4 regions of the Exiguobacterium sp. SH31 genome follow, and region 1 is predicted to be linked to each of the others. Evidence: predicted binding sites of a transcription regulator. Region 1 holds the regulator's gene; each other region holds the start of a gene.

Region 1 (8,714 bases):
TAGTCGGACGGAATCGAAACGACGACTTTATTCCTTTAATGATGTCGAACGTTTACTCGCAATCAAAGATTTCATTGACCAAGGCTTCAACTTGGCGGCGATTCGCCATATGCTCGACAACGACGGTGCCAAAGAGACAGAACAACCTGCTTCTACGGCCCCGCCAAGCGAACCGCCAAAGATTTCCGAGAAAGAGTTACATCAATTATTGAAAACGCAGCTTCAAGAAGCTGGTCGTTTCAATAAAACGTCGCTCATCCAAGGAGAGTTGTCACGTTTTTATCGATGACGCCAGTACGCAAACCATTACACAATGTGAGAGGGGACTTTTACCATGGCCAGAAAAACGTTCACAAAAGAAGACATCAAACGGATCGCACAAGAAGAGGACGTACGCTTTATTCGTCTTCAATTCACGGATATCCTCGGTACGATTAAAAACGTCGAGGTGCCGATCAGCCAATTGGACAAAGCACTTGATAACAAGATGATGTTCGATGGCTCTTCAATCGAAGGGTTCGTACGCATCGAGGAATCAGACATGTACCTCTATCCAGACCTTAACACGTGGGTTGTCTTCCCATGGACAGACGGCAGCGGTAAAGTCGCTCGCTTAATTTGTGATATTTATAATCCGGACGGCACGCCGTTCAGCGGTGACCCGCGCGGTATTTTGAAACGCAACCTCGAGCACATGCAAAAGCTCGGCTTCACAGCGTTCAACGTCGGACCAGAGCCAGAGTTCTTCCTCTTCAAGAAAGACTTGAACGGACAGCCGACACTCGAATTGAACGACCAAGGCGGTTACTTCGACTTGGCACCTGTCGATTCAGGTGAGAACTGCCGTAAAGAAATCGTTATCGAGCTCGAAAACATGGGCTTCGAGATCGAAGCGTCACACCACGAAGTCGCACCAGGACAGCATGAAATCGACTTCAAATACGCGGATGCGGTAACGACTGCCGACAACATCCAAACGTTCAAACTCGTCGTCAAGACGATCGCGGCGAAGTATGGCCTTCACGCGACGTTCATGCCGAAACCACTCTTCGGTGTCAACGGTTCAGGGATGCATGCGAACATGTCACTCTTTAAAGGCGACACGAACGTGTTCTACGACCCGAACGGTGACATGGAGCTCTCGGATACGGCACGCGCCTTCACAGCTGGTATCCTCGAGCATGCACGTGCGTTCACGGCGATCTGTAACCCAACGGTCAACTCGTACAAGCGTCTCGTGCCTGGATACGAAGCACCATGCTACGTCGCATGGAGCGCTCGTAACCGTTCACCGCTCGTTCGTGTACCGGCTGCCCGCGGCCTCTCGACACGTATCGAAGTACGTTCGGTCGACCCGGCGGCGAACCCGTACCTCGCGCTCTCGGCCCTCTTGGCTTCTGGTCTTGACGGCATCGAGAAAGATTTGAAAGCACCGAAACCGATCGACAGCAACATCTACGTGATGGACAAGCCAGAGCGTGTTGCGAACGGGATCGACGATCTTCCGGCGACACTCTTCGACGCGCTCGAAGTACTCCGCGCCGACAAAATCGTCATGGATTCGCTCGGTGACCACATCGGCGAACACTTCCTCGAGTTGAAAGAGATCGAGTGGGACATGTTCCGCACGCAAGTAACAGAGTGGGAACGCGATCAGTACATGACGCTCTACTAAGTCGAATGAACTCGAAAAAACGCTCGATCCAGTTTCATGGATCGGGCGTTTTTTTAGTCAAAACAAGCGACCACTCGAAATCGAGTGGTCGCTTGTTTTGCGGTTAGAACGCACGTTTGAAAAATGTGGACGCATAGTCGAGTGCCGTATGGAGCGTCGTCGCGAACACGAGACCGAGGAAGGACGGGATGCCGTTCAAGTCGAGCCACGTCTTCACAGCCGCTTCATACGGGGTGAACGTAAGGATGAGTGCGAGCGGGAAGCCGAGGTAGATGACACGAATGAGATCGCTCAACACCGGTAAGTGCGACAGCGGAGACCGGTGCGGCATCAGCTTCACGTAAGGGAGCCAAAAACCACGCAGCGGTCCCCACCGATAGTATGCATCCGATTTCAAATCGAGGTCCGGGGAGAGCCAGAACGTCCCGATAAGTGCACCGAGGAAAAGGGTAGTCGGGATATCGACATCAATAAAAGGCGTGGCAATCGCTAAAGCACCGATTGCCACGAGGTTCGTACGCGTATGTGTCTTGCCGCTAGCCATTAATGGATCGTCCGGTATACACCGATGACCTTCCCTAAAATGGATACGTTATCGAAATACATCGCCTCAAGTTCATCGTTCTCCGGCTGGAGTCGGACTTTCGACGCCTCTTTGTAGATCCGCTTGACGGTCGCCTCACCCTCGTCCGTCATCGCGACGACAATCTCTCCATTGTCTGCCGTGTTTTGTTGTCTCACGAGTACGCGGTCCCCGTCGAGGATTCCGGCGTTGATCATCGAATCGCCAGAGACGGAGAGCATATACACGTTATCCGAACCGACGATATGGGCCGGGAGCGGGAAGTGTTCTTCCACGTTCTCGATCGCCGTAATCGGTGTTCCGGCCGTAACTTTCCCGATAACCGGGACGTACATGACCGTCTCACGCTCCTCGATTGACGGGGCGTCCTCGCTCAACACTTCGAGCGCACGCGGTTTTGTCTTATCGCGCCGAATCAATCCACGTTTTTCAAGACGGTCCAAGTGACCGTGCACGGTCGAGCTCGATGCGAGACCGACCGCTTCACCAATTTCTCGGACTGACGGGGGATAACCTTTCGTCCGAACTTCAGCTTTTATAAAATCAAGAATCTGTTGCTGTCTTGCTGACATTTTTTTCAATGGATTTCACCTCGTTTATGTCGAATAACCTGCGAACGCATCCTATTCTTTATGGATTTATTTTAACACAAGAACATATGAGCGTACAAACATTCGTTCGTTTTTTCTTGACCGAACAGAGGTTCCTGTTTTATGATGAGAACAGATAAACGAACAGACGTTCCTAAGAACGCATATTCTCATATTTGGAGGCGGTTCAAATGAAAGATACAATCAACGGATTTATATTGGTCGGAATGGTAGTGCTCGGGATGTTCGCCTTTTACTTAGTCGGCGAGTTTCGCCAAGGCGAAGTTGGTGAGCCGACAGTGATGACGGTCGAAAGAAGTATCGAACAAGAAGTTGCGTTCAACGAAGCGGAGACGCTCGAAGCCCAGCTGTTAGCGGAACGTGCGGAAAAAGAAGAACGGAGAACGACGTGGTTCGCCGCTGAATGATCGATTTGGATTGCGAACACCCGCTCATCCTGTGTATCGTAAAAGGATGACTGGAAAGAAAGGAAGTGACGAGATGCGAGTCGTCATTTATTGTCGCGTATCGACGAACAAGTCCACTCAGGAAACCTCGCTCACGAGGCAAGAAGCGGAATTGTTACAGATGGCCAAACGTCTCGATGCGGAAGTGATCGATGTGATCACCGAACAAGAGAGCGGTTTCGAGGTCAACCGGACGGGTCTGCTCGATCTGTTAGAGCATGTGTCGGCGTCAAAGCTCGATGCCGTGCTCGTGAGCGATGACAGTCGCCTCGGCCGAGGGAATGCAAAAATCGCCATCTTGCATACGCTCATGAAGCATAACGTCCGGCTGTTGACAATGCAGTCGTCCGACGAATACGTCGTCTCCGACGCCGAGAAGATGGTGCTTGAGATTGTCAGCGTCGTCGAGGAGTATCAACGGAAGATTCATAACGCCAAGATATCGCGCGGCATGCGCCGGGCGGTCGCGAACGGCTTCAACCCGCAACGCAACATTCAGCACCATGACCAAGGTGGGAGGAGCCGGATCGAAGTGCCGATCGAGGAGATCGTCCAACTCCGGGAGCGGGGGCTCACCTTCGCTGAAATTGCGGCCACGCTCCGCGGATTCGGCTACGAAGTCTCGAAAGCGACTGTGAACCGTCGCTATTTGGAACATGTGGCAGTGCCAGAAACTTGATTCCTGCGCCCTGATTTTGTACAGTAGAACTACAAATTCAGTAGAGAGGGGGCGAACCATTATGTTAGCACCCGAACAATTGGAGCGGATTAACTTCCTCGCCAACAAGGCAAAGACAGACGGTTTGTCACAACAAGAGATGGACGAGCAACAAGCGTTGCGTCAACAATATTTAAAAGCGTTCCGTCAATCGTTCAAATCCCAGATGATGGGCATGAAAGTCGTCGATCCGGAAGGCAACGACGTGACACCAGAAAAACTAAAAGACGAACAGAACCGACACCGTTCTGAATGAACTCGAATGCACATCCTATTTCGTATAGGATGTGCATGTTTGTTATACACGAAGCTCGATAAGGTTCGACCATTCCCTCGAAAACAGACGTATGGAAGTAAACGATTCCAATCAATGTGACATACTATTTAATTAGTTGTGACACACGATTGAGTGTGCTAAAATATGACGGGTAGAAACTTTCTTAACAACAGAGAGGATGAAATTAGTGGAAACAACTACTAAAGAATTATTAGCGATTAACTCGATTCGGACGCTCTCGATTGATGCTGTCCAACAAGCGAACTCAGGTCACCCAGGTATGCCGATGGGTGCGGCCCCGATGGCGTTCACGCTTTGGACAGACAAAATGCGTCACAACCCGAAAAACCCGAACTGGTTCAACCGCGATCGGTTCGTCCTTTCAGCGGGACACGGTTCGATGCTGTTGTACTCGCTGCTTCACTTGTCTGGTTACGACCTTTCACTCGACGACCTCAAGTCGTTCCGTCAAAAAGACTCGAAGACGCCAGGACACCCTGAGTATCGTCACACGGCTGGTGTAGACGCGACGACGGGACCACTCGGTCAAGGGATTGCGATGGCTGTAGGTATGGCAATGGCTGAGAAGCATTTGGAAGCAACATACAACCGCGACGAGTTCAACGTGGTTGACCACTATACGTTCGGAATTTGTGGAGACGGTGACTTGATGGAAGGTGTGTCGGCTGAGGCTGCCTCACTCGCCGGTCACTTGAAACTCGGTAAACTCGTCGTCTTGTATGATTCAAACGACATCTCGCTTGACGGGGATCTCCATAAGTCGTTCTCGGAAAGCGTAGAAGATCGATTCAACGCTTACGGATGGCAAGTCATTCGCGTCGAGGATGGAACGGACATCGATACGATCGCCAAAGCGATCGACGAGGCGAAAGCTGAGACGTCTAAACCGACGATGATTGAAGTGAAGACGGTCATTGGTTTCGGTTCACCGAATAAATCAGGTAAATCGGCATCACACGGCGCTCCACTTGGAGAAGCAGAAATCGAGCTCACGAAACAGTTCTATAAATGGGAAGGCGAGAACTTCTACGTCCCGAACGAAGTGTACGACTTGTTCAACGATAAAGTCGTTGAGCCTGGCGCTAAAGCTGAGTCGGATTGGAACGAGCTCGTCGCAGCCTACAAATCGGCTCATCCTGAACTCGGTGCTCAGTTCGAACGTGCGATGAACAACGAACTTCCTGAAGGTTGGGATAGCGAGTTGCCAACGTTTGAAGTCGGTTCGAAAAAAGCGACGCGCCAAACGAGCGGAGAAGTCTTGAACGCGATTGCGAAATCGGTACCGACATTGTTCGGTGGATCGGCTGACCTCGCCGGCTCGAACAACACGATGATTAAAGGCGCGGCTGACTTCGACGAAGATCCGGCTGGCCGTAACATCTGGTTCGGTGTCCGTGAATTCGCAATGGCGGCAGCTGTCAACGGGATGGCACTTCACGGTGGCGTACTTCCTTACGGCGCAACGTTCTTCGTCTTCTCGGATTACCTCCGTCCAGCGGTCCGTCTCGCTGCACTCATGGGAATTCCGTCGACATTCGTTTTGACGCATGACTCGATCGCAGTCGGTGAAGACGGTCCGACGCACGAACCGGTCGAGCACTTGATGAGCTTCCGGGCGATGCCGAACTTGTCAGTTCTCCGTCCGGCAGACAGTAAAGAGACGATCGCCGCTTGGAAACAAGCGATCACGACGACGTCAGCTCCGTCACTTCTCGTCTTGACACGTCAAGCGTTGCCAGAACTCGTAGGAACATCTGTCGAAGACGCGGCGAAAGGTGCCTACGTCGTCGCAGGTAAGTCTAGCGAAGCGGACGTCCTTCTTCTCGGTACAGGCTCAGAAGTCCATGTCCTCGTCGAAGCACGCGAGCAACTCGCTGCTGAAGGCGTGAACGCTGCTGTCGTCTCAATGCCGTCATGGGAACTGTTCGAAGCCCAATCGGCAGAGTACAAGGAATCAGTTCTTCCTTCGTCGATCACGAAACGCGTCTCGCTTGAAGCAGGTTCGACGCTCGGATGGTACAAATACGTCGGATTCGGCGGTAAAGTGCTTGGAATCGACAAGTTCGGTGCCTCGGCTCCTGGAGACCTCCTCATGAAAGAATACGGCATGTCGGTCGAGAACGTCGTCGACGCTGTCAAATCACTATAATTATCATTAAAAACGTGTGATGGCCTAGACGATGTCTAGGTCATCACTTTTTTTTCTGACGACTAGCGAATTAGCGCAATATAGTGTATAGTAAAAAACGATGTTTCATATGGTAGAGGAGGTAAAACCTTGAGTACATTTATTTGGATTCTTCTTGTCGTGGCAGCACTTATCGGGGGTATCGCGATCGGGTTCTTCATCGCTCGTAAATACATGATGAACTACCTTGAACAGAACCCACCAATCAACGAAGACATGATTCGTACGTTAATGATGCAGATGGGTCAAAAGCCGTCACAGAAAAAAGTCAACCAAGTGATGCGTGCCATGAACGTTCAAGCGAAGAACGAAAAAAAATCATAATGAGTCACCGAAGCACTTCGCACCCGCGAAGTGCTTTTTTTATTCATCTTTTGTTCGACAATCGAACAAACTTTCGCTACCATAAATGAATAGTCTTATTTCAAGATATAGGGGGCGTTTCAGATTCGTGTATTTAAACAATTAGCTTGGTTCTTCAGGCTCGAATGGCGGACGTATGCAGTCGGTATCGTCTTGCTCATGTTTGTCGCCGCACTCGAGCTCATACCGCCGCGCATTATCGGCCGAGTCATCGATGGGATGAACCAAGGTTCGCTCGAAGCGGACTTGCTGTGGATGCTGCTAGGAGGCCTTGCGGCTGTCGGGATCGGAAACTATGTGGCGCGCTTTTTTTGGCGCTACTTTATTTTCGGGGCCTCGATCCGGCTCGGACGCCTGCTCCGGAGCCAACTGTATCGTCACTTCACGGATTTGGATCAACGGTTTTATAAAAAGTCGCGTGTCGGTGATTTGATGGCGCACGCGACGAACGATGTCCAGGCTGTCTCGACGACGGCGGGGGCGGGTATTTTGACGCTCGTCGACAGTGTGACGATGGGTACGTTCGTCATCATCACGATGGTGACGACGATCAGCTGGAAGCTGACGGTCGTCGCTTTACTACCGCTGCCGATCATGGTCATTTTGACGACACGATATGGAAAGATGCTCCATAGCCGGTTCGGTGTCGCCCAAGCGGCATTTTCCGAATTGAATGACAAGGTTCAGGAGAGTGTGAGTGGGATTCGCGTCTTGAAATCGACCGGGGAAGTCGACCACGACGTCGAATCGTTCGAGAAGTTGTCAGATGAAGTCATGGCAAAAAACGTCCGTGTCGCTAAAATTGACGCCTTGTACGACCCGACAATCTTCGGGATCGTCGGATTATCTTACATATTGTCGATCGGCTACGGGGCCTACTTGATTGAACAAGGCGAGCTCACAATCGGTCAAATCGTCAGTTTTACCGCTTATCTTAGTCTGCTCACTTGGCCGATGCTCGCCTTCGGTTGGTTGTTCAATATCGTCGAACGTGGTCGGGCTTCGTACGACCGGATCGAGCGCATGCTCGCCATCAAGCCGGAGATCCAAGACGATCCGATGGCGGCGACGAAACTGGATCATTCCGAGCTCGAGGCGGATATCGGTTCGTTCCGTTATGACGATACGACCGTGCTGCGTGATGTCATGTTCCGGATCGAGCGTGGCAAAACACTCGGGATTGTCGGTCGGACCGGTTCTGGTAAGACGACGATCGTTCGATTGTTGACCCGTGAATATGACGTGACCGACGGTAAAATCAAAATCGGCGGCGTCAATGTTCGTCAAGTCAAAAAATCACTTCTACTAGATAAAGTCGCCCTCGTCCCGCAAGACCACTTCCTGTTCTCGGATTCGATTGCGAGCAATATCGCCTTCGGAAAACCGGAAGCAAAAATGGATGAGATCATGGAGGCTGCCAAAATCGCCGAAGTGCATGACGACATCTTAAGGTTGCCGGAAGGGTATGCCACGCTAGTCGGTGAACGCGGCGTAACGCTCTCGGGGGGACAGAAGCAACGTATCTCGATTGCCCGGGCGCTTATGATCGAGGCCGATCTCTTAATCCTTGATGACGCGTTGTCGGCTGTCGATGCGAAGACGGAAGAAGCCATCATCGAACATTTCCGTGTCGGCAATCCGGAGCAATCTCGATTGATCGTCGCCCACCGTCTGTCGGCAGTGGAGCATGCCGATGAGATCCTCGTACTCGCTGATGGCCAAGTCATTCAGCGAGGCCGACACAACGATCTCATTCGAGAACCGGGCTGGTACAAAGAAACGTACGACCGCCAACAACTTGAGGCGATCGTGGAAGGAGGGGGCCACCATGA
Region 2 (4,731 bases), on a different contig from region 1:
AACAGGTTACATTCGATCTTCCCAATTTCCCATAAAAAAATCCTAGTTCGAACAGTACATTTTGCCTTGCTCTAAACTTTAAATCTGGCTGAATATTCCCTTCAACGTAAGCTCCTACATCATCGGGTGTAAGTAAAACCACCGCATAGGAAACGTCAGCGTATTTTTCAAACTTTTCAATCAACGTCAACCCACTGTTTATTTGTCTACTTAAAACTATAGGCTTCAATCCTGCTCTATTAAGTATCAGCTCCGTTTCGATTAAGGAAGTCGTGTCTCTTCCATGAACTATAAACACTTTTTGAGCATCTGTTTTTGAAGGGGGACGATTATTATCTGTATGGTTTGTATAAGCTTGAGGTAATTCTTCCTCCAACGTTTCTACATAGTGTAGCAATGATCGATACCCATTCTCATTGATAGTTTTTTTAGATACGGAGTAATGAAATTCTTCAAACTTAAAACCAGGTAAGTCTAGTTGAAGCGCATATTTATTAAGAGTCGATGCAAAATTTTCAAAAACATTTGCATAAAAATAATCATTTTGATAATTTTTAATATCTTTTATAGTCCGCTTTATTTGTAGGATTGCTTTTTTATTTCTAGACTCCATGTAATTAGCCTCCATTTCACAGTGTTGAGGACGACGTATAATTGCAGATAATCAAGCTATTTCTGAGATTCATTATATATTTTAATCAAAAGGGTGATGTTCGCCCCAGCGAGGTTGAGAGCGTATTGGGTCAGGTAATCCGGAGTATTGACAATCGTCGGGCCTTGCCCGTGTCCTGTGTTATTATTTCTGACTGTAGGCAGTCCATCAAGCGTCGCCCGAAGAGAGGTGAGCTGCGTTTGATAATAGCTTGGAAGGAACTGATTGTCAAAGAGTGCCTGAATGAGTGCGGCGGCTGTCCCCTTTCCTGTTGACCAGCCATTGACTTGGCAAATAGTCTTCATCGTGCTCTCGAACGATTTAGCAGCGGAAGTGATAGCAGCTTTGTTGTCACCGTCACGGTATTGTCCGTGTGCCTCCAAATACTCATTCAAAGGTCCTGCGAATTGGGCGTTATGCATGAGTGTGAGTGCTGGCTTAATTGCCTCCGTGTGGAGTATGGTAGAGTCAATTTTGATGAATTGGTCCTCCACAAACTCTAGTCCGACACCGTTCTCCCGGAATCTCATGTTCAAGGTCTTAATCGTTTCGGGTCCAGCTAAACTGAAATCAACAGCGAATCTAAAGAGTAGCTCAATCATATCGACGACCCAGTCACTCTCAATGCAACTTAATAAAAATTTTAGACAGGCTGAAATGGGATCACTGAAATCTTTTCCGTAACCTGGAGCATCAGAAAAATCAAGTAGACCATGCTCAGCACAAATATATTGTCGAACATCCGCGAATAGATTCGGTTGGTTCAAGAGGTATAGTGCGCTAGATTCTGTCGCATAACCACGACGGGTTTCAATCTGATAAACCTCCACCAATAAATGGTAGAGTTGTTTTCGAAGACGGTCTGGTAAAGTGTTGTCATAAGGGAATATCTCAATTTCTTTTTGGCTGTTTCGCTTTGAAAAGAGCATACTTTTTTCCTCCGTTATTTATTTTGCATAGGTTGTTGTAGGCTTTCTAGTATGAAAAAGCACACGCTAATGATATCTGAGTATGATTAGAAAGTGGTCAAACAATTATTACATTCTCTGTTTCCAGTATACGACAATTTACTTAGATAAAAAAAGAGCCTTGATAATACCTCCAAAGCATTTAAATGGGAGTGATTAATGCTTTTTATATTTTCAAGATTGATATACTACACCTTTAGGCTAGCGTGTTCCCGTTCTCTTCTGGTTCCACATACCACCATAAAACCAACAAGGGATTTTACGTCAATTACAACCGCTAGGGCGTTAGTCCATCGATTGTTCCACGTGAATGATTGCCTTGAACGGCACATGGATGATACCGTCCCGCTGATTGGCCAGTTCGACGGTCCGCTCCATGTAGTTCGTCCGGTGGACAAAACCCTTGAACCGTTTCATCTCCCGCTCCTCCACATATTTCACCTCCACCATATCCCCGCTGAAAATTGCGTCATTCAACACCTTCTCATAAACTGATAGGACCTGTTCGTCGATATCGGGCATCTCAATCTTCTGAATCTCCTTATAGTACTTCGTCAGCAGCGCCTTGTGCTCGGGCATGAGGAACGGAATCCATTTCAGCTCACCCCGATCGCGATACATCGTCATAAAAAATCACCCTCCTAATAAAAAACGAACGTTTGTTCTTATTTTATACTCTTTTTATCTGTTTTGAACAGGATATTTCATGAATGGTAATCCGTGCGTCCTGTTTCCGTACTCTAGCTCGCTGGTCGTCGGTGCAAGGGACGTCAAAAAAATGACGCACCCTTCGGCCCGTCTTCCTTCGCTTTTGGCTCAAAGCGAGGCTTTTCGCTCGTTGGCTACGGAAGCCAGGTCCTGTAAGCGCTCTACGCATTTTTTTGAGGCTCTCCCTGCGGTCGCCCTTGCACCGTCTCCCGACGCTCGCTTCGTTCCCGTCAACAGGACGCACAACGGTGTTCGTTCTGAGGTCAGCTTATCCGAAAGGGGACAAACCATCATGGAACTATCCGCCATCATCGAGGTCATCCGTATCAAGCAAGAGGTTCGCGAGGAAATGGTCGCCCTCGAGCACGCCATCATCCATTCTCCGGACAGCGCCCGACAAATCGGGTCATCGTTCATCGGGGACGACGACCGTGAAGTGTTCCTCGTCATCATGCTGAACACGAAAAACCGGGTCATCGGTGTCCATCGGGCGCACGTCGGGAGCGTCAACTCGAGCGTTGTACACCCACGGGAAGTCTTCAAATGCGCGATTCTAAACAATGCCTCATGTCTCATCGTCTGTCATCAGCACCCGAGCGGAGACCCGACCCCGAGCCGGGAGGACATCCTTGTCTCCGAACGGTTACATGAAGCCGGGGACCTTATCGGCATCCCGGTGCTCGACCATCTCATCCTCGGTGCGGACGAGTCATACGTCAGTATGAAACAGCGAGGTTACATGGGTTGAATGGAATGGAGTGGGGCCGGGGGACCGGTCCCGGTCCGTCCGGTAAGGGCAAGGACGAAAAACGTACGTTTTTCTTTGACGGGACGGGCGACTCACGTTGCTATCGCCTGGATCCATAGAGCGGGATCCGGGAAAGGGTCGTTTTCGTATGACGAAAACGGAGTGGTTCGTGCGTAGATATAGGATAGTATTTTGACGTGTCTCGTAAAGAGTTTTTTTGATGAAACGATAGAAGTAAAAACGCGGTTTGTTTATTGAAAATGATCATGTTTTCTAAACAAGCCCTAGGGCTTGTTTGAAACAACACCAGGGCTTACGTGAAATTAGGCGAGATGTTGCTTACATGGATACGAGGTATCATGAGGCTATCAGCAGGAGAGGATGATTCAGATGGACAGCTACCAACTAGATCAACAGACAATGGACGAGATGACGGAGGTATTGCTTCGACGCCTTCCTGACCGGCTTCAAGAAGAATTTGACGACTTAAAACTTGTGAGCATGGATCTTCTTTGTGATGTGAAGGAAGGAGAACGCTTGACCCACCTCACCGTCTTTTTTAATACCAATATGATTCGACGGAATCGTCGTACATAAGAAAAAGGGATAGTTGTATACATTTTTTAAAAGTCTTCATTTCTGGAGGTTCATGAACAAGGACTGAACTGGCTCTGGACGGGGAATCGTTCTATAAAGAACCGGAAAGGGTGAGACGTGATGGATGAGGGGCTGCTTGATGACTATGCGTTCGCGGGATTGGATCCGTTCGTTCGGACCGTCTTCTCGGAACTGATGGAACACCCCGAGTGGATGCGTGTCGTCGACAGGCAACATTGCGTCGAGAAAGTCGTCCGGTTCGATGAAGGACGGAACTCGCCTTACTTCCGCGTGGTGATCTATCTGGATGCGGAAGAGTGTCCCATCAAGATCGTGTATCTATATGGGACATGGATAGTGGCGGATGGGGACGTCAGCTTCGTCGTCTCGGAGCTATCGAAGGGTGTATTCGAATATGAAGTGATGCATGTGCATTGGCTCATCAAGTATCGCTTCGAGGATTGGGGAGTCTCTGAAGACGGGGCATGGGAGAAGGAATGGTGATCCGGGCTCATGCGTGAGCGTCTAACGCCTTGTGGCGAAGTCGCTCATCGCACCGCTTCCCCTTACGGGAGGCACGGAGCGTCAGAACAACGCTTAAGAAAGTTGGCGCGTCGAAACTTATGTGGTGCGTGTATAAAGAATGGTTGAACAGATATGAATCGTGACCGAATTTATAAAATATCTAAAAGATACCAATGTGTCTATTGAACTGCTCCCCGTCAAGTAGACAGGGTAAATAATGAAAACCAACCTAGGCGGCTTGAGCCCTGTATTCGACAGGGCTCAAGCCGTTTAGTCGTTTCTGGAGACGATCATGGTTGTAGAACGATATGTAGGCCTCGATGGCCGACGTGAGTTTGCTATAGGCCTGGAACTCACGCAGGTAGTACATCTCGACTTTCAGGGTACCCCAAAAACCCTCGATCGGGGCGTTGTCGAGACAACGTCCGACGCGAGACATGCTGTGGGTCAGTTTTGCGTCTTCCACCATGCGTTTGAACCCTCTCGATGTATATTGAAATCCTCGGTCGCTATGGATCATCGGACCCGCTCCT
Region 3 (8,714 bases), on a different contig from region 1:
ACTACGCCATGTTCCTCGTCCACTCGATGATCCCGGACGGCGGGTTGACGCAGGCGACGTTCGAAGACATGGACGCGCTGATCGCTGACAACTTCGCCCGAGCAGTGAGCGCGAACGATATCGAACAGATCGTCTATTTGAGCGGCATCATTCCGAAAGAGTCGAAGACGTTGTCACGGCACTTGAAGAGCCGGCTCGAGGTCGAACGCATCCTCGGCGGGCAAGGTGTCCCGGTGACGACGATCCGGGCCGGGCTCATCATCGGTCCGGAAGGGTCGTCGTTCCCGATTCTCGCGAAACTCGTCAAACGACTCCCGGTCATGATCCTCCCGAACTGGACGAAGACGGAGACACATCCAATTGATTTGCGAGAAGCGGTCCAAGCGCTCATCTCGGTCGTCGGGGCCGAGTCGCTGTACGACCATCATATCGACATCGGTGGTCCGGAAGTGATGACGTATCGAAAGATGATCGAAGATACGGCTGACGTCATGGGCAAACGTCGCGTCATGATCGACTTCCCGTTCCCGACAATCAAGCTGTCGCGCCTTTGGGTCATGGCGGTCACAGGTGAGCCGAAAGATACTGTCTATCCGCTCGTCGAGAGCATGGGTCACGCCATGGTCGCGAAAGATACGACCGGTGTCAAACAAGGCGAGATTCCGTTCAAAGAAGCGGTCGAGCATGCGCTCGAGGAAGAAGCGAAGCAGAAGGCGAGTGACAAGAAGAAGAAAAAAGCGCCGCAACAGTATACGGTCCGTTCGATTCAACGCTTCGGTCTGCCAGACGATAAATCGGCTGCCTGGATGGCCGACGAATATTTCGAATGGCTCGGGCGGATCGCTTATCCGCTCATCCAGACGACGAAAGAACAGGATGATTGGGAGATTGCGCTCCTCCGTCCGTCACTCGTCGCACTCCACTTGTCGCTTGAAGATGCGGCGACGGACGACATGGCCTCATTCGAGATCGATGGGGGACTGTTCGCGAAGCTGACCGAGGACGACAAGACCGGCCGCCTTGAGTTCAGGCGACTCCCTGACTCGGACGAGGGGCTTATCGCCATCCACGAGTTCGTACCGGCCATGCCGTGGTGGTTCTATACGAAGACGCAGGCGAAAGCCCATCTCGTCGTCATGTGGCTATTCGGCCGCCACGTCCGCTTGCTCGGGGAAGAGTCGGACGAGGGTGACCAAGTCGTCGAAGCACCAACCAATTAACGAAGACGTGTCCATCGCGTGATGGATACGTCTTTTTGGTTTGTCGATTATGTAAACGTTTCTTCTGTGACGTTTACAAGAAGTGGTGACAGGCGTACACTGAACTTGTTTTCGAACTAATGGAAAGAAGGAATGTAAGATGGAAAATTTAATGAGTAAGCGTGAGGCGTGGCAAAAAGACATCTCGGCCGGGATCACCGTCGGGGTTGTCGCCGTTCCGCTCGCGATGGCGTTCGCGATCGCCTCGGGCGTCGGACCGGTGTACGGCCTTTATACGGCCATCATCGCCGGCATCCTCGTCAGCCTGTTCGGGGGCTCGACGTTCCAAATCGCCGGACCGACCGGCGCCTTCATCCCGATCGTCTCGGGCGTTATGCTGGCGCATGGCTACGAAGGGCTGCTCGTGACGACATTTCTCGCTGGGATCTTGCTGTTTCTTATGAGCGTGCTCCGCGTCGGCCGGCTCATCCGCTTCATGCCGCGCGCCGTCACGATCGGCTTTACAGCGGGGATCGCCGTCGTCATCTTCGTCGACCAGCTCGATGAACTGTTCGGCATCACGTTCGAGAAGGCGCCGCACTTCCACGAGAACGTCCTAAAACTCGTCACGTCACTCCCCGAGGCGAGTCTCTGGCCGATCGGTATCGCGGCTATCGGCTTCTTGACGCTCTGGCTCGTCCCGAAACTGCCCGTAAAATTGCCGCTTCTGTTGATGGCGATGCTCGTGCCGACGTTTATCAGCCTCGTCATCCCAGGGGAGGTCGCGACGATCGGCAGCGCCTACGGAGGCATCCCGAGCGGACTGCCTGACTTCAACTGGCTCACGATCGACCTCGACTTGATTGCGACGCTGCTCCCATCGGCGTTCGCCATCGCCTTCCTCGGGGCGCTCGAATCGCTGTTGTCAGGTGCGGTCGCGGACGGCATGGCCGGCACGAAGATGAACCCGGACAAGGAACTGTTCGGGCAAGGGCTCGCCAACGTCGTCGTCCCGTTCTTCGGCGGCATCCCGGCGACAGGTGCGATCGCCCGGACGGCGACGAACATCCAAGCCGGAGCCGTCAGCCGTCGCTCGGGTGTCATCCACGGGTTGACGGTGCTTCTCGCCGTACTCGTCTTGGCGCCACTCGCGAGCTACGTCCCGCTCGCCGCACTCGCGCCGATCTTGATGCGCGTCGCTTGGAACATGTCGGAGCGACACCACGTCTTTGAGATGCTCAAGCATCGGTCGGCCGAATCGCTCGTGCTACTTGTCACGCTCGGGCTGACCGTCTTCGTCGACCTTGTCGTCGCTGTCGAGGTCGGGGTCATCTGTGCGCTCGCCTTGTTCGCGAAACGGATGGCCGATACGATCGACGTCCGCGAACAGACGGAACGTTACGTGACGCGCGACGGCCAAGTCGTCTTCAGCGTCGAAGGGCCGCTCTTCTTCGGGGCGATCGAGATGTTCGAGCACGTCCTGCAACACATCCATAATGAGCCCGACGTGTTCATCTTCAACTTCCATCGCTGTCCGGTCATCGATGTGACGGCGGTCGAAGAAGTCCGCCGGGTCGTCCGGGAACTGAAAGCGGCGGATCGTCGTGTCGTTTTCGCCCATTTATCGGAACCCGTGCGGCAGACGCTCGACCATTACGGCGTCCTTGACGGGATTGCGACGTTCGAGACGACGCAAGACGCGATTGACGCGTCTTAACGGACCGACAGGATGTGGCTGAACGGGATGCGGCGCACGTCCGTGTCGAACAGTTCGACTTCGCGTTCGGCGTAATAGATGGCATGGACGTAGCCACGCATAGAGCGGGCGAGACCATCCTCGAACAACGTCAGTTCGACTTGGTCGCCTTCCCGGATGGCCCGTTCGAGTTCGGTCTGCCACAGATAAAGGAGTTGCTCGTCGATGTCGGGCAGCTCGATCTTTTGGACGTGGGCGTAATATTTTTTGAGCAGCGCCACGTGTTCGGGCATGAGGAACGGGATCCACTTCAATTCACCGCGGTCTTTGTAGCGGGTTTGGCTCATGACGGTTCACCTCCTTGTTTATGTCCGCCGATCAGGCGTTGCCGCGTGCGGAGCGGACTGTCTTTCAGTAGACTCGAGGCCGGACGGATCGTGCCGCGGCCGAAGCGGACGTTCAATTGATCGACGAGGTCTAAAAAGTCGAACCGACGGGCCCGGGCCCATTCGTCCTCGAACAACGACAGCTGGACGTGGTCGCTCCGGGGCTCGAGCTTGCCGAGGGCGACCGAGACGTAACGGACCGCCTCGGTCTCGTCCCACGCCTCAAGAAACAGTTGGAACAGGATCGGCAAAAACTCACGCTCGTCCGCTGTGAAGCGGGCGAGCTTTTTTTGTTTGCTGAAGCCGCGCCGCTCGCTCGTCCGGGTGTAGCGGACACCGAGATGGATGCTGCCGCCGACGAGCCCCGACTGCCGCATCCGCATCCCGACCTCGACGGCGATCGCCTGCAAGACGAGTCGGATCGAACTTTCCGTCGTATAGTCTTTCATGAGCGTGATGCCGTGGCCAATCGTCCGGGGCCGTTGGCGTTTCGCCCCGAACAGCGAACTCGCCGGCAGGATCGTCGGCGACTCGTCGATGCCCCAGGCGTGGTGCCACAGCTCGGCGCCGATGACACCGAACTTATCGTGCAACACGTCGAGCGGATAACGGGCCAGGTCGCCGATCGTGTCGATGCCGAGCCGATGGAGATGGACCGCCATCTTCGCCCCGACGCCCCACATCTTCTCGATCGGCGCCGGATGGATCAATCGTTCGACGTCGTGGAGGGCACAACTGGCGACACCGGTCGTTTTGCCATGCAAGTCGAGGACGAGTTTGGCGAGGACGTTGTTCGGTCCGATCCCGATCGTGACCGGGACGCCGGTGTAGCGGAAGACGGTCGAGCGGATGAGGCGGGCGACGTGGTCATCGTTCCCGAACAAGCGCTCCGTCCCCGTCAAGTCGACGAGCGTCTCATCGACCGAGTAGACGCGGATCGCCTCAGGCGGTGCGAACTGGTGCAGGATGTGGACGATTTGCACCGATACGTTCAAGTAGTGGCTCATCCGGGCCTCGGCGTAGAGGACGTGCCGTCGTTCATGCCAAGGCAGGCGGTCGATGTGAAAGCGCCGGGAGCCGGTCTTGATGCCGAGCCGTTTCAGCGGCGGGGTCGCGGCGAGGACAAGGGCGCCGCTGTCCTGTAAGTTCGATAAGACGACGAGCTTCGTCTTGTACGGGTTCAAGTTACGGGCTGCGCACTCGCAGCTGGCATAAAATGAGACGCTGTCGACACAGAAGATCCGCCGGCGCATGATCCCATCTCCTTTTTCACGAACAAATGTTCTGTTTTTCTTATCGTATCACGGTCTCAAACCGTCTCAAATAGAAAAATGAAAATAAACTTGTAAATATATTTTGAAATTTACCCAATTTTTATAGGAATTTCACAATTTAAAAACCATCTTTTAGGAAGTTTTCGTAAAAAAGTCTCCGAAATGAGCAAAATTTCGCTATAATAGACGGGTATGGATTTGACAATGACTGTGAACTAAATGGAGGCTACAACGTGATTCAGTTTGTAAAGCAATTGACGAATGACCAGAGCCGGCGCTTGAAAGGCTATCAGCGACGCGTCGACCGGATCAACCAATTAGAGACAACGATGCAGGCGCTCTCGGACGACGAGATGCGCACATATACCGAAACATTGAAAGCAAAAATCGCCGACGGCGCCAAAGTCGATGATGTCGCCGAAGAAGCGTTCGCCCTCGTCCGTGAGGCGGCGGTGCGTGTCTTAGGCATGCGTCACTATGACGTCCAGCTCATCGGCGGGTTCGCCCTCCTCGAAGGGAACATCTCAGAGATGCCGACCGGGGAAGGGAAAACGCTCGTCGCCGCGCTCCCGAGTTACGTCATAGCACTTGAAGGCAAAGGCGTCCACGTCATCACCGTCAACGAATATCTCGCGACGCGTGACGCGAACCAAATCGGGCAGATCCACGATTTCCTTGGTCTCTCGGTCGGTTTGAACGTTCCTGAGATGGAACAGAGTGACAAGCACGCTGCGTACCAGGCCGACATTACATACGGCGTCGGGACCGAGTTCGGGTTCGACTACTTGCGCGATCACTTGGTCGGGTCACCGGAAGAGCGCGTCCAGCGCCCGTTCCACTTCGCCATCATCGACGAAGTCGACAGCATCTTGATCGACGAGGCGAAGACGCCGCTCATCATCGCCCAAAAAGACCGCTCGCACATCCGCTTGAAGGAGTTGGCGCAACGTGTCGTCACCGAGCTCGACGAGGCGGACTACGAAGTCGACCTCGAATCGAAATCGACGGCGCTCACCGACTCCGGGATCTTGAAAATCGAAGACATGTTCGCGGTCGACAACTTGTTCAGCGCCGAGCATCAAGTGCTCTATCACTACCTCGTCCAAGCGCTCCGGGCGAACGTCTTGTTCGAACTCGACGTCGACTATATCGTCAAAGAAGACAAGATCGAGCTCATCGACTTGTTCACGGGACGGATCATGGAAGGACGCAGTCTGTCGGAAGGACTCCATCAGGCGCTCGAGGCGAAAGAAGGCGTCACGATTACCGAAGAGAACAAGACGACGGCCGAGATCACGATTCAGCATTATTTCCGGATGTATCCGCTCATCGGAGGTATGACCGGGACGGCCCAGACGTCTCGCCAAGAGTTTTTGAAGACGTACAACATGGATGTCGTCCAAGTGCCGACGAACCGGCCGCGTTTGCGCGAAGACCACCCGGACCGCATCTTTATGACGGTCGACCAAAAGTATGCGGCCGTGACGGAGAAAGTCGTCGAGCTGCATGAGACGGGACGCCCGGTGTTGATCGGCACGACGTCGATCGCCCAGTCCGAGGCCATCAGTAAACACTTGTCGAAACAGCGGATTCAGCATGAGGTGTTGAACGCGAAGACGGTCACGCAAGAAGCGGACATCATCGCCGACGCCGGACGCTTCGGCAAAGTGACGATTGCGACGAACATGGCCGGTCGCGGGACCGATATCATGCTTGATACGAAATCAAAAGAAGCGGGGGGCTTGTTCGTCATCGGGACGGAACGCCATGAGTCGCAACGTGTCGACAACCAGCTCCGCGGTCGTTCGGGACGCCAAGGCGATCCCGGCGCGACACAGTTCTTCGTCTCGCTCGAAGATGAGATCGTCAAACGCTACGCGATCCAAAAACTAGAGCGCATCGAGAAGAAACTGAAGCCGAACGAGCATGGCGAAGTGTTATCGAAAGACGCGGCTGACGTCATCGAGTACGCGCAGACGACGATCGAAGGACTCGGCGTCTCGATTCGGGACTACTTGTTCAAGCTCGACGACGTCTTGAACGAACAACGGAAAATCATCTACACGATCCGCGATCAGGCGGTCAACGCCGACGCTGCGGCGATCACGAACAACGTGCTCGGCATGATGCATCTCGCTTTAGCGAACAGTATCGACATGCACGTCTCGGACGAGCTCGTCCCAGAAGAGTGGCCGCTCGACGAGTTGAAGACAGACCTCGTCTACTTGACGACACGCGAGCCGGTCTGGTCAGATGAGATCGCCGACTCGTTGGAATTGAAGGCAGATCTTGCGCCGTGGATCGACGACATCGTCAAAACGGCCGAGGCCCGTCTTCAAGCCGAGGAAGTCGTGACGTTCGTCAAAGAATCACTGTTACGGGCGTTGGACGGGAAATGGACGGACCACCTCACGACGATGAGCGGATTAAAAGAAGGCATCGGACTCCGCAGTTATGGGCAGGAAGACCCGAGTCGTCAGTTCGGTAAAGAAGGATTTGAGATCTTCGAACAGACGTATGTCAATATTGCCCGTGAAGTGACGACGGAAGTATGTCAGCTCGACCGCTATTTCGTCACGCAATTGGAGGAGGAGTAATATGTTAGGATTTCGTAAACGTAAACAGATCGATACAGGGAAGACCGAGACAGGGCGTCAACTGACGCTCGTGATCGACAGCGACATGGGGATTCCGAAAGAAGACGAGTACATGTTCCGCTATCACGCGAAGCGGCTGCCGGCGCTCCTCGACAACCAACTGTCGATCGAGCTGTTGCACGCAGAAAACTTAATGGACGGCCTGTCACTCGTCGCCTTGTTCCGAAACACGCTTCCGAGCTCGTTCGAAGTCAATGAATTGCCGGTTCTCCTCTTGAACAAAGACAACGTCCCGCTCGGACGGAAAGTATTGAGCCGTGTCGACCTTCCGAGCTTCGAGCCGTGGACGAGCAAACCGGTCTATTTGGACTTTTTTGCAGATGAACTGTTCGGCGAGTTTGAAGCGGAAGAACTGACGTCGATGCGACTCGTCTTCCAAATGAATCCGATCGATCCGTTACAGATGCTTCTAGATGAGGAAGTCGAACAATTTTCGAACACGGCGTGGCAACAGCTTCGTCGCACGAACGTGTCGACACCGCCCGTCGGCGAGAATGAGTTCAATTTGATGCTCGTCTCGGTCGAAACAAGTGAGACGAACGTCACGGCGACGTTGCTTCTCCGTAACGGCTATGAGCATGAACTGAACGTTGAACAGTTACCGCTCGAACTCGTGAGCGGGGACGAGGCGATCGCGAACACGACGATTCGCTTGAGCGAGCCGGTCCAAGGCAAACATGCCTATCCGGTCTCGGTCGTCTTCGCAGACGTCATCGCGGACGGTCCGTTCACGGTCCGCATCAAACAATAAGCAGTACGATAGACGACCCGGCTCTCGATAAAAAGCCGGGTCTATTTTTGTGTCAAAAAAGTGAACAAAACCCCTTACGAAACGTTGGGAATTGCTGTATAATCAATCACGAAAGCGTTTACATTATATGCGTAAAACATCAGGATTCATTTTTCGGGGCCGATGGGGATCGGCTACACAGTTTAAAAGGGGACATCACACATGATTACATTCTTTATTGCCTTAGCTATTTTAATTGTCGGGTACATCGTCTACGGCCGTTACGTCGAGAAGACGTTCGGCATCAAGGAAGAGCGGACGACGCCCGCCTATGCGTCGCAGGATGGCATCGACTACGTGCCGATGGGGAAAAAACGGAACTCGATGATCCAACTGTTGAACATCGCTGGCGTCGGCCCGATCTTTGGTCCAATCATGGGGGCGCTCTACGGTCCGGTCGCCTTCCTGTGGATCGTCTTCGGATCAATTTTCGCGGGAGCGGTGCACGACTACTTGACGGGGATGATCTCGCTCCGTAACAACGGGGCGCACTTGCCGCAGCTCGCCGAGAAGTTCCTCGGCCGCTCGCTCCGCCATATCGTCAACGGGTTCGCCCTGTTACTACTGCTCCTTGTCGGGACGGTGTTCGTCACGTCACCGAGTAACATGATCAACAACTTGTTCGACGGCAACGCGTCGACGCTCGTGTTCGTCATTTTTGCCATCTTTGCCTATTACATCTTAGCGACGCTCCTCCCGGTCGACAAAATCA
Region 4 (8,714 bases), on a different contig from region 1:
TCGTGTAGACTGAGCACGTGTTCTAACAACGTCGTCGCGAGCCGCGCCCTGAAGTATGTCGGATCGATGCACAGCTTCGTGATCTCGACCGTGTTCTCGGCCGCCTCGATCGTCACAAACCCGATCATCCGCTCCTCGTTGTATAAGCCGTAGCTCAGACCCGGCAAGTTTTGAATGACCTCGACCGTCTCATATCGGGCCGGGATCTCGTCAAATCCGATCAGTTCGGCCTCGACCGCATAGGCGTTCCGTTGAATCTCGAGCATTTGCTCGGCTTGCCGGTAATCCGTCGTCCGAATCTCCCGTAACTCCATCTGTCATACCCCCAAAGATTATCGTGAAAAGCGACGGGCTTGCTTACGCTTAGCCCGTTTCAGTGCCAAATAGAGCCGATGTGTGCCTTCAAGCGCTTTGCCGTGGCCGACGAACGTATGACGCGGCGCCAAGTCAAGCAACCGCTCGGCATGGTCGACCGCGGCCCGCTTGTCCCATGTCGCCAGACCCGGGAGCGGGAACAACGGACGCGTGTCCCCTGCCACTGCGACTCCCCCATGTGATTGGAACGCGTCACCGGCGAACAACAGGCGATGCTGTTCATCGAAATAAGCGATCGAGCCCGGGGTGTGGCCGGCGGCGGCATAGACGCGAAGACCGAACAGCCGCTCACCCGGGTCGAGCAGCTTGTCCGGTAGCGACCGGATCGTCGGCAACGAGCCCTTTATGTTGAGCGGCCGCTCACCTGAGTCCGTCGTCCGGTCCCCTGCTAACAAGCGGGCGTCACGCCGTGAGACGTAAAGCTCGGCGTGCGGATGCGCCTTCAGGATCGTATCGACCCCACCGACGTGGTCCCCGTGGGCGTGGGTGAGCAGAATCGCGAGGAGGGGGCGGTCTTGTGCCTCGATATACGTTAAAATGTCAGCGGCGTTCTGCTTCAACCCGGCATCGATCAAGACGAAGCCGAGCTCTTTCTCGATCAATTGGACGTTGATCGGCAAGACGGGTGAATAGAACGTCAGCTGGTGGACATCTTCAATCCGTGTGACTTTCATAAGACCTCCCCTTTCCTAGTCGAACAGTGTGACCCAATCGTCCTGCCACCGGGCGTCAAAGCACATATGGAGCTGTTCGAGCGTGTTGCGGGCGAGCGACAACGGCGGCAAGGCGTCACGCGAGAAGAAGCCGATTTCGCTCGTCTCATGGCTGACTTGAGCTTCCCCGCCGATCAGCTCACACTCGATGAACAGTTTATAATAATGTTGTGACAACGGCGGGTGCGGGTGACGGTGCATATCGAACAAGGCGACGAGGCGCATCGGGGCGACATCAAAGCCTGCCTCTTCCCCGATTTCCTTGATGATATTGTCTGACGGTGACAGCCCGACCTCACAGAAGCCGCCTGGCAGCGTCCACAGCCCGTCCGACCGCTCACGCACGAGCAGCAACTCGTCGTCTCGGAAGACGACACCGCGTACGTCGAGCTTCGGTGTCGGATAGCCGTTGACGTGTGTCAGTTCAGTGATCTCATGCAAGGCGAGGTTCGACTGTCGTTCGAACATATCGGTCGCAATCTCCTGGAGCTCGAGATAACGCTCGCGGTCGAACTCGTCCTTCGTGAACGTCAAGCCCGCTTGCGATAATGCTTGTAGCCGTTTGGCCCATGTGAGCCAGTCTGACATAGAAATCCCTCCATCGTTTGTCCTGCTTATCCCATTCGCCATCGGGCTTGATTGTTCCTTTTCATAATACCCGCTCCCACAAGAAAGTATTTGTCGCGCCAGTCTGGAGTTTACGACACCCGGCTCATGGTATACTCGACGGAAACATCCGTAGCAGTAGAAGGAGGAGGCATATGACCGCTATCGAATTGTTGTCCCGGTTCAAGCAAGACCTCGACCAATACTCATCTAATCAACTCCGCTATAAGGAGAAGACGGATGTTTGGTCGATCGGGCAGATGTATGACCATATCATCGTCGTCGCCCATGAGTATCTAGACGAGATGGAAGCATGTCTGACGAATGCTGAGCACCAACCGCTCGGGAAGACCGAGTTTGGGGAGCTGTTGTTTAGCGACGGTGGATTCCCCCCTATTAAAATCAAACTACCGGACGAAATGAACGGCCCGCCCGACAATACCGATAGCCGTGAAGCTTTGAAACGCCGTCTTGACGACCTCATCACACGGTTGGAGAAGTGTGAGCCGATGATTCACGCGGCCGACCCGAACTGTAAAGCGCTACATGGCGGCTTCGGCTGGTTGAACGCGCAAGAGTGGTACACGCTCATCGAGATGCACACGCGCCATCATCTACGGCAACAGACGGACTTGGAACAGTATCTTAGAGCGTTCCATGACTGACAAAGACGAATAGAGACAAAAAAAGCCTGCACACGCGACAGTACATGTCATGTGTGCAGGCTTTTGCTGAATCAATCGAGATAGACGTCCTCGATGTCACCGAACGTCTCCTCGTCGAAGACGAATGAGCCGTTGGCGTAGCGGTCGAGCAGTGTCAGTTGTTTCGCGTTGACCGTCTTCGCGGTCTCTTTGCCGACGATGTGGATCGTCTCATCCCCATGCACCGGCAGGACGCGGCGGATCTGGTGCGGTTTTGATTTGACCTCACGGATGAGCATCGTGCCACGCAAGTTGCGGTTCGTGCAGTCGAACTGGTCCTCGAGCTTCATCTTCTTGACCGCTCCGCGTTGCGTCACGAGGACGAACAGCGGCGGTGTGAAGAAGGCGAACGCGTCGGCGACGACGTCACCGTCTTTCAAATTCATCGCTTTGACACCGGCGGCACGCTGTCCGACGACCGGGACGTCGTCTTCTTTGAACCAAAGCCCGTATCCACGCTCAGAGACGAGGAAGAGTTGGCCTGGACCGTCACTGATGCCGGCGAAGACGACCTCGTCGTCCCCTTTCAGTTTCAGCGCCATGAGCGCCTTCGACTTGCGCTGGGCGTCATAGTCACGGAGCGGTGTCCGTTTGACCATGCCGTCTTTCGTGACGAACAGGCAGTGCGCGTCCGTCTCGAACGTCGAGACGACGTCGGCCGAGACGACTTGCTCGCCTTCGATCGGCACAAGGTTGGCCACGTGTTGGCCCGCGTCTTTCCATTTCGTCTCCGGGATCTGGTGGACCGGGATGAGCAGGTAGCTGCCTTTGTTCGTCCAGACGAGCAAGTGGTCGGTCGTCATCGCCTGTGTGAGGAGGACGGGCCGGTCTTTTTGTTTCATCTCCGGCATATCCTCGCTCGAGGCGCCGTATGAGCGCATCGACGACCGCTTGACGTAGCCGTCGCGGCTGACGAACACCATCGTCTCTTCGACGGCGATCATGACCTCGGTCTTCAGTTTCAATTCTTCGACTTCGGCCTCGATGACCGAACGCCGCTCATCACCGAACTCGTCACGGAGCGCCGTCAACTCTTTTGAGATGAGTTTCCGCTTCGTCGCGTCGACGTTCAAGATGTTGGCGAGGCGCGCGATCTCTTTTTGCAACACTTTCGCTTCTCTTTGGAGCTCGACGATGTCCGTGTTCGTCAAACGATACAATTGAAGCATGACGACCGCTTCGGCTTGACGGTCCGTGAACGAGAAGCGATCCATGAGCTTCTGCTTCGCCTCGGACTTGTCCTTGGCCGAACGGATCAGTTCAAGCGTCTCGTCAAGCACTGAGATGGCTTGCTCGAGCGCGTCGACGATCTCGGCGCGTTTCTTCGCCTGTTCGAGCTCGAACGTCGTCCGGCGGGTGACGACTTCCTCGACGTGTTTCAAATAGGCATCGATGATCGGTAACAGACCGAGCTGTTTCGGTGTCCGCTGCACGATCGCGACCATGTTGTAGTTATAGGCGAGCTGCAGGTCGGTATGCTTCAAGAAGAAGTGGAGCACACCTTCCGCGTCCGCTTCTTTCTTCAATTCGATGACGACGCGGACCCCGGTCCGGTCGGTCTCGTCACGGACTTCGGCGACGCCTTCGACTTTCTTGTCGAGGCGGAGCTCTTCCATCTTCTTGACGAGGTTGGCCTTGTTCACCTCATACGGGAGCTCGGTGATCGTGATCTGTTCACGGCCGCCCTTGAGCGGCTCGATGACCGATTTGGCGCGGATGATGATCTTGCCTTTACCGGTCTCGAACGCCTTCAGGATGCCGTCTTTGCCCATGACCGTGCCACCGGACGGGAAGTCGGGACCTTGCATATAACGGAAGGCGTCATTCGGTGTCTCGACTTCGCCGGCGAGTCGGGCGATGGCGAGATTGAGCACCTCGGTCAAGTTGTGCGGTGGGATCTCGGTCGCATACCCCGCCGAGATCCCGGTCGTCCCGTTCATAAGCAGGTTCGGTAGGAGTGACGGCAAGACGAGCGGTTCCTCGGTCGAATCGTCAAAGTTCGGCGTGTAGTCGACCGTGTTCTTGGCGATCGACGTCAGCATGACACCGGCGATCTTCGACAGCCGTGCCTCGGTATACCGCATCGCGGCAGCCGAGTCGCCGTCCATCGAGCCGTTGTTCCCGTGCATGTCGATGAGCGGGTAGCGGAGCTTCCAGTCTTGCGACAGACGCACCATCGCCTCATAGACAGAAGAGTCACCGTGCGGGTGGTAGTTCCCGATGACGTTCCCGACCGTCTTGGCCGATTTCCGGTACGCCTTGTCGTTCGTGTTGCCTTCATGGTGCATCGCATACAAAATCCGGCGCTGAACGGGCTTGAGCCCGTCGCGCGCGTCCGGGAGCGCCCGGTCTTGAATGATATATTTCGAGTAACGCCCGAAACGGTCTCCGACGACCTGTTCGAGCGACAAGTTTAAAATATGTTGAATCGTCGACATCGTTACATCACTTCCTCAATCGCTTTAGTCACATGTTCATTGGCGATGATCGAATCATCTTCTTGGAGCCCGAAGGCGACGTTCTCCTCGATCCATTCGCGGCGGTGGGCAACGTTGTCCCCCATGAGCACCGAGACGCGCTTGTCAGCGACGGCAGCGTCATCGATCGTCACACGGATAAGTGTCCGTGTGTCCGGGTTCATCGTCGTCTCCCACAGTTGATCGGCGTTCATCTCACCGAGACCTTTGTAGCGCTGGATGATATAGCCTTTTTTGTACACTTTGACGAGTTTCTCGAGCGCTTCCTCGTCCCAGGCGTATTCGAACTGCTCCGACTTGCCTTTCCCTTTCGAGATGCGATAGAGCGGCGGCAAGGCGACGAACACTTTGCCTGCTTCGACGAGCGGTCGCATGTAACGGAAGAAGAACGTCAACAAGAGCACTTGGATGTGGGCCCCGTCCGTATCGGCATCGGTCATGATGATGACTTTGTCGAAGTTGCAGTCACTGAGATCGAAATCGTGTCCGACCCCGGCGCCAATCGCGTGGATGATCGTGTTGATCTCCTCATTTTTCATGATGTCATTGAGTTTCGACTTCTCCGAGTTGATGACCTTCCCGCGGAGCGGCAAGATCGCCTGGATCGTCCGGTCACGGCCTTGTTTGGCCGAACCGCCGGCCGAGTCCCCCTCGACGAGGAATAGCTCGTTCTTGGCGGCGTTTTTTGATGTCGCCGGCGTCAGTTTCCCGTTCAGAATGCTCGAACGTTTCTTTTTCTTGCCGTTACGCGCCTCTTCACGCGCTTTTCGGGCCGCTTCACGGGCCTGGGCCGCGCGGATTGCTTTCTTGATTAGCATTGTCGCCATCTGCGGGTTCTCCTCGAGGAAGATCGTCAGCTGCTTGGCCATGACGGCGTCTGCGCTGGCACGGGCTTCAGGCGAGCCGAGTTTCGACTTCGTCTGTCCCTCGAACTGGAGGAACTCCTCCGGGATCCGGACCGAGACGATGAGCGTCAAGCCTTCGCGGACGTCGCCGCCGTCGAGGTTCTTGTCTTTTTCTTTCAACAAGCCGTTTTTGCGGGCGTACTCGTTCATGATCCGGGTCATCGCCGTCTTGGCGCCGACTTCATGCGTCCCGCCGTCCCGGGTGCGGACGTTGTTGACGAACGACAACACGTTCTCCGAGTAGGCGTCCGTGAACTGGAAGGCGAGTTCGAGCTCGATGTCGTTCTCGGTCCCTTCGAAGTAGACGGTCGGGTGGAGCGTCGCCTTGTCGTCATTCAAATAGTGGACGAACTCGGCGATCCCGTTCTCGTAATGGAACGTCTCTTGCTTGTCCGAGCGTTCGTCGGTCAACGTGATCGTCAACCCTTTCAATAGGAAAGCCGACTCCCGGAGCCGTTCGGCGAGCGTGTCGTAGTTATACGTCGTCGTCGAGAAGATGGTCGTGTCCGGCTTGAAGTAGACGCTCGTCCCGGTCTGGCGGGCTTTCCCCGTCTCGAGGAGCGTCGTCTGTGGCACACCGCCGTCAGCGAACGTCTGCTCGAACACTTTGCCATCGCGATAGATCGTGACGAGTAGTTTGCTCGAGAGCGCGTTGACGACCGAGGCACCGACCCCGTGCAGTCCGCCTGACGTCTTGTAGCCGCCTTGGCCGAACTTTCCGCCGGCATGGAGGACCGTGAAGATGACCTCCGGCGTCGGTTTTCCCGAGGCGTGCATCCCGGTCGGCATACCACGCCCGTGGTCACGGACCGTGATGGCATCGTCTTTATGGATTGTCACATCGATCTGGTCGCCGAACCCACCGAGCGCCTCGTCGATCGCGTTGTCGACGATCTCGTAGACGAGATGGTGCAGCCCGCGATGGTCGGTCGAGCCGATATACATCCCTGGTCGTTTCCGAACGGCAGCGAGCCCTTCGAGCACTTGGATGGCATCTTCATTATAATTAAATAGTTTTGTTGACATGTCAGTCACCTCATCTTCGAACACATGTTCGTTTTTCATACCTAATTGTATAGCTGTTTCGGGATTCTGGCAAGCCTTCCTCTCCGCGCCGTTGACGCGTGAAAAAAAGTAGACCTGCCGCAGGGGCAGGTCTCAGCCGAGGAGTCGAGCGTGCTCGACGTAAATACACCGGTTCTCGATGTAGTCAAGTCCGGCAGCGTGAACGATTCGTTCGGCGTCCTTGCTCGACAGACCGAGCTGGTTAAAGACGAGTCCGACATCCCCATGACGGACCGCGTCCTCGGCGACGCCGGCCAAATATTCGTTCCGGCGAAACACGTCGACGATATCGATTCGTCCCGGGATGCTCTCGACCGTCGGATACACCTTGCGGCCGTTCCACGTCTCGAGCGTCGGATTGACAGGGATGACCGTATACCCTTGCAGGAGCAAATACTCCGCAATCTGGTTGGCGGTCTTGTTCGGGTTCGATGACACACCGACGACAGCGATCGTCTTCGCTTCAGCGAGATGTTGTTTCAAACGTTGGTCGTCCATCCTGAAATCCCCCTTTTGTTTACGTTCTCAGTGTAACGTTACCTCGTTCCCCGTTTCAAGCTTTATTTTCGCTTAACGGATGAACGGCTGTCGAAACAAAAGTTTATATCCCTCATAGCGGTTTACATAATAATGTATTGTCACCCTGTTGACTCGCTTTTAAATCGAACGATGCCACCGTGTCTGTTTTAACGAATCAAATGACGCTTCTATAAACATTGCGTGAAATATCTATTTCACGCAATTATAACGTCCTGAAATCAACGTTTACAGAGAGTGGATTGACTCGATTCTCGAACAGGCGTAGGCAAATCCTTACAGTTTCGGTATACTGGAACGAGGAGGTGTTCACGTGGGGACTGCCTATGAGGAACGTCGCGGTACACTGTATAATTACCGCATCACTTTTTACGGGAACGCGCTCGCCTGGCTCATCCATGTCGTGTTCTTGGTCACGTTTTGGCGTCTCGACGTCACGGTGCTCGCCTGGTCGAACGTGTTCAGCGTTCTTTATTACACGCTCTCATTTTATTTCGTACATAAACGGTACTACCGGACGTTCTTTATCGGACTGTTCGTCGAAGTCGTCTATAACGCCATCATCTCGACGATTGTCCTCGGGTGGGGCGCGAACGTTCATTACTTCATCATCATGGTGGCGTACGGTGTGTTCTTCATGCCGAACGTCAGTCGCTTGGTCCGCGTCATGTCGACCGGGCTCGCGATGGCGATCTACGGGTTCCTTTACTTGAACGTCACGGTCGGGACACAGCCGCTCGCCCCCGTGTTCGAGCAAGTGATCGGGCTGACTTGTCTGCTGTCGACGATCGCACTCATCGCCGGGCTGACGTTCGTGTTCGAGAGTTCGGTCGTCGAGGTGACGACCGAGTTAGAACGGTCGAACGAACGATTGAACGTCCTCGCTTCACGGGACGGATTGACCGGGCTGTATAACCGAATGACCGGCTATCAACGAATCGAACAAGCCATCAAAGAGGCAGTGGAAGACGGTAGACCTTACGCCGTCGCACTCGCCGATATCGACCACTTCAAAGCGTTCAACGAGCGCCACGGCCATGATTGTGGCGATCTCGTCCTCAAACAAGTCGCCGCCGCCCTCGAGCGGACCGACGGGATCTGTGTCCGTTGGGGTGGAGAAGAGTTTTTGCTGTTCATGAGCAATCAGACAGCAGATGAGGTCGCAGAGACGCTCGACTGCCTCCGGGAACGGATCAAGACGACCGAGACGATCTATGACGGGCGTCGCCTCAGCGTCACGATGACGTTCGGCGTCTCGTGCCGCGACGGGTTAGAGGCCGTCGACACACTCGTCAAAGAAGCAGACGACCGCCTCAGGGCCGGAAAACAGGC

The links. Region 1 encodes LexA, which represses DNA repair genes until DNA is damaged. Its sites were predicted from a motif close to CGAACATATGTTCG; they were not measured.
Region 2: the regulator LexA is predicted to act here: its motif matches at 2,273-2,286, upstream of A6395_RS15535 (YolD-like family protein).
Region 3: the regulator LexA is predicted to act here: its motif matches at 4,554-4,567, upstream of A6395_RS03845 (Y-family DNA polymerase).
Region 4: the regulator LexA is predicted to act here: its motif matches at 6,824-6,837, upstream of parE (DNA topoisomerase IV subunit B).

The regions. Positions count from the first base shown of each region.
Region 1 is NZ_LYTG01000011.1:32,704-41,417, reverse strand. Features, by position in the region: gene A6395_RS01790 (MerR family transcriptional regulator) at 1-289, shown strand, start outside; gene glnA (type I glutamate--ammonia ligase) at 335-1,675, shown strand; gene A6395_RS01780 (metal-binding protein) at 1,779-2,219, opposite strand; gene lexA (transcriptional repressor LexA) at 2,219-2,839, opposite strand; gene A6395_RS01770 (hypothetical protein) at 3,040-3,276, shown strand; gene A6395_RS01765 (YneB family resolvase-like protein) at 3,350-3,994, shown strand; gene A6395_RS01760 (DUF896 domain-containing protein) at 4,056-4,289, shown strand; gene tkt (transketolase) at 4,489-6,480, shown strand; gene A6395_RS01750 (YneF family protein) at 6,610-6,843, shown strand; gene A6395_RS01745 (ABC transporter transmembrane domain-containing protein) at 6,967-8,714, shown strand, end outside; gene A6395_RS01740 (ABC transporter ATP-binding protein) at 8,711-8,714, shown strand, end outside.
Region 2 is NZ_LYTG01000116.1:56-4,786, reverse strand. Features, by position in the region: gene A6395_RS15545 (TIR domain-containing protein) at 1-613, opposite strand, end outside; gene A6395_RS15540 (STM4504/CBY_0614 family protein) at 670-1,581, opposite strand; gene A6395_RS15535 (YolD-like family protein) at 1,906-2,247, opposite strand; gene A6395_RS15530 (JAB domain-containing protein) at 2,621-3,076, shown strand; gene A6395_RS15525 (hypothetical protein) at 3,467-3,673, shown strand; gene A6395_RS15520 (hypothetical protein) at 3,794-4,177, shown strand; partial or broken gene A6395_RS15515 (IS3 family transposase) at 4,428-4,731, opposite strand, start outside.
Region 3 is NZ_LYTG01000028.1:19,653-28,366, reverse strand. Features, by position in the region: gene A6395_RS03860 (NAD-dependent epimerase/dehydratase family protein) at 1-1,220, shown strand, start outside; gene A6395_RS03855 (SulP family inorganic anion transporter) at 1,360-2,916, shown strand; gene A6395_RS03850 (YolD-like family protein) at 2,913-3,242, opposite strand; gene A6395_RS03845 (Y-family DNA polymerase) at 3,239-4,534, opposite strand; gene secA2 (accessory Sec system translocase SecA2) at 4,789-7,152, shown strand; gene A6395_RS03835 (SLAP domain-containing protein) at 7,154-7,963, shown strand; gene A6395_RS03830 (carbon starvation CstA family protein) at 8,165-8,714, shown strand, end outside.
Region 4 is NZ_LYTG01000006.1:30,677-39,390, forward strand. Features, by position in the region: gene A6395_RS01140 (GNAT family N-acetyltransferase) at 1-314, opposite strand, end outside; gene A6395_RS01145 (MBL fold metallo-hydrolase) at 333-1,049, opposite strand; gene A6395_RS01150 (NUDIX hydrolase) at 1,065-1,676, opposite strand; gene A6395_RS01155 (DinB family protein) at 1,850-2,359, shown strand; gene parC (DNA topoisomerase IV subunit A) at 2,431-4,836, opposite strand; gene parE (DNA topoisomerase IV subunit B) at 4,839-6,806, opposite strand; gene A6395_RS01170 (CoA-binding protein) at 6,939-7,343, opposite strand; gene A6395_RS01175 (GGDEF domain-containing protein) at 7,696-8,714, shown strand, end outside.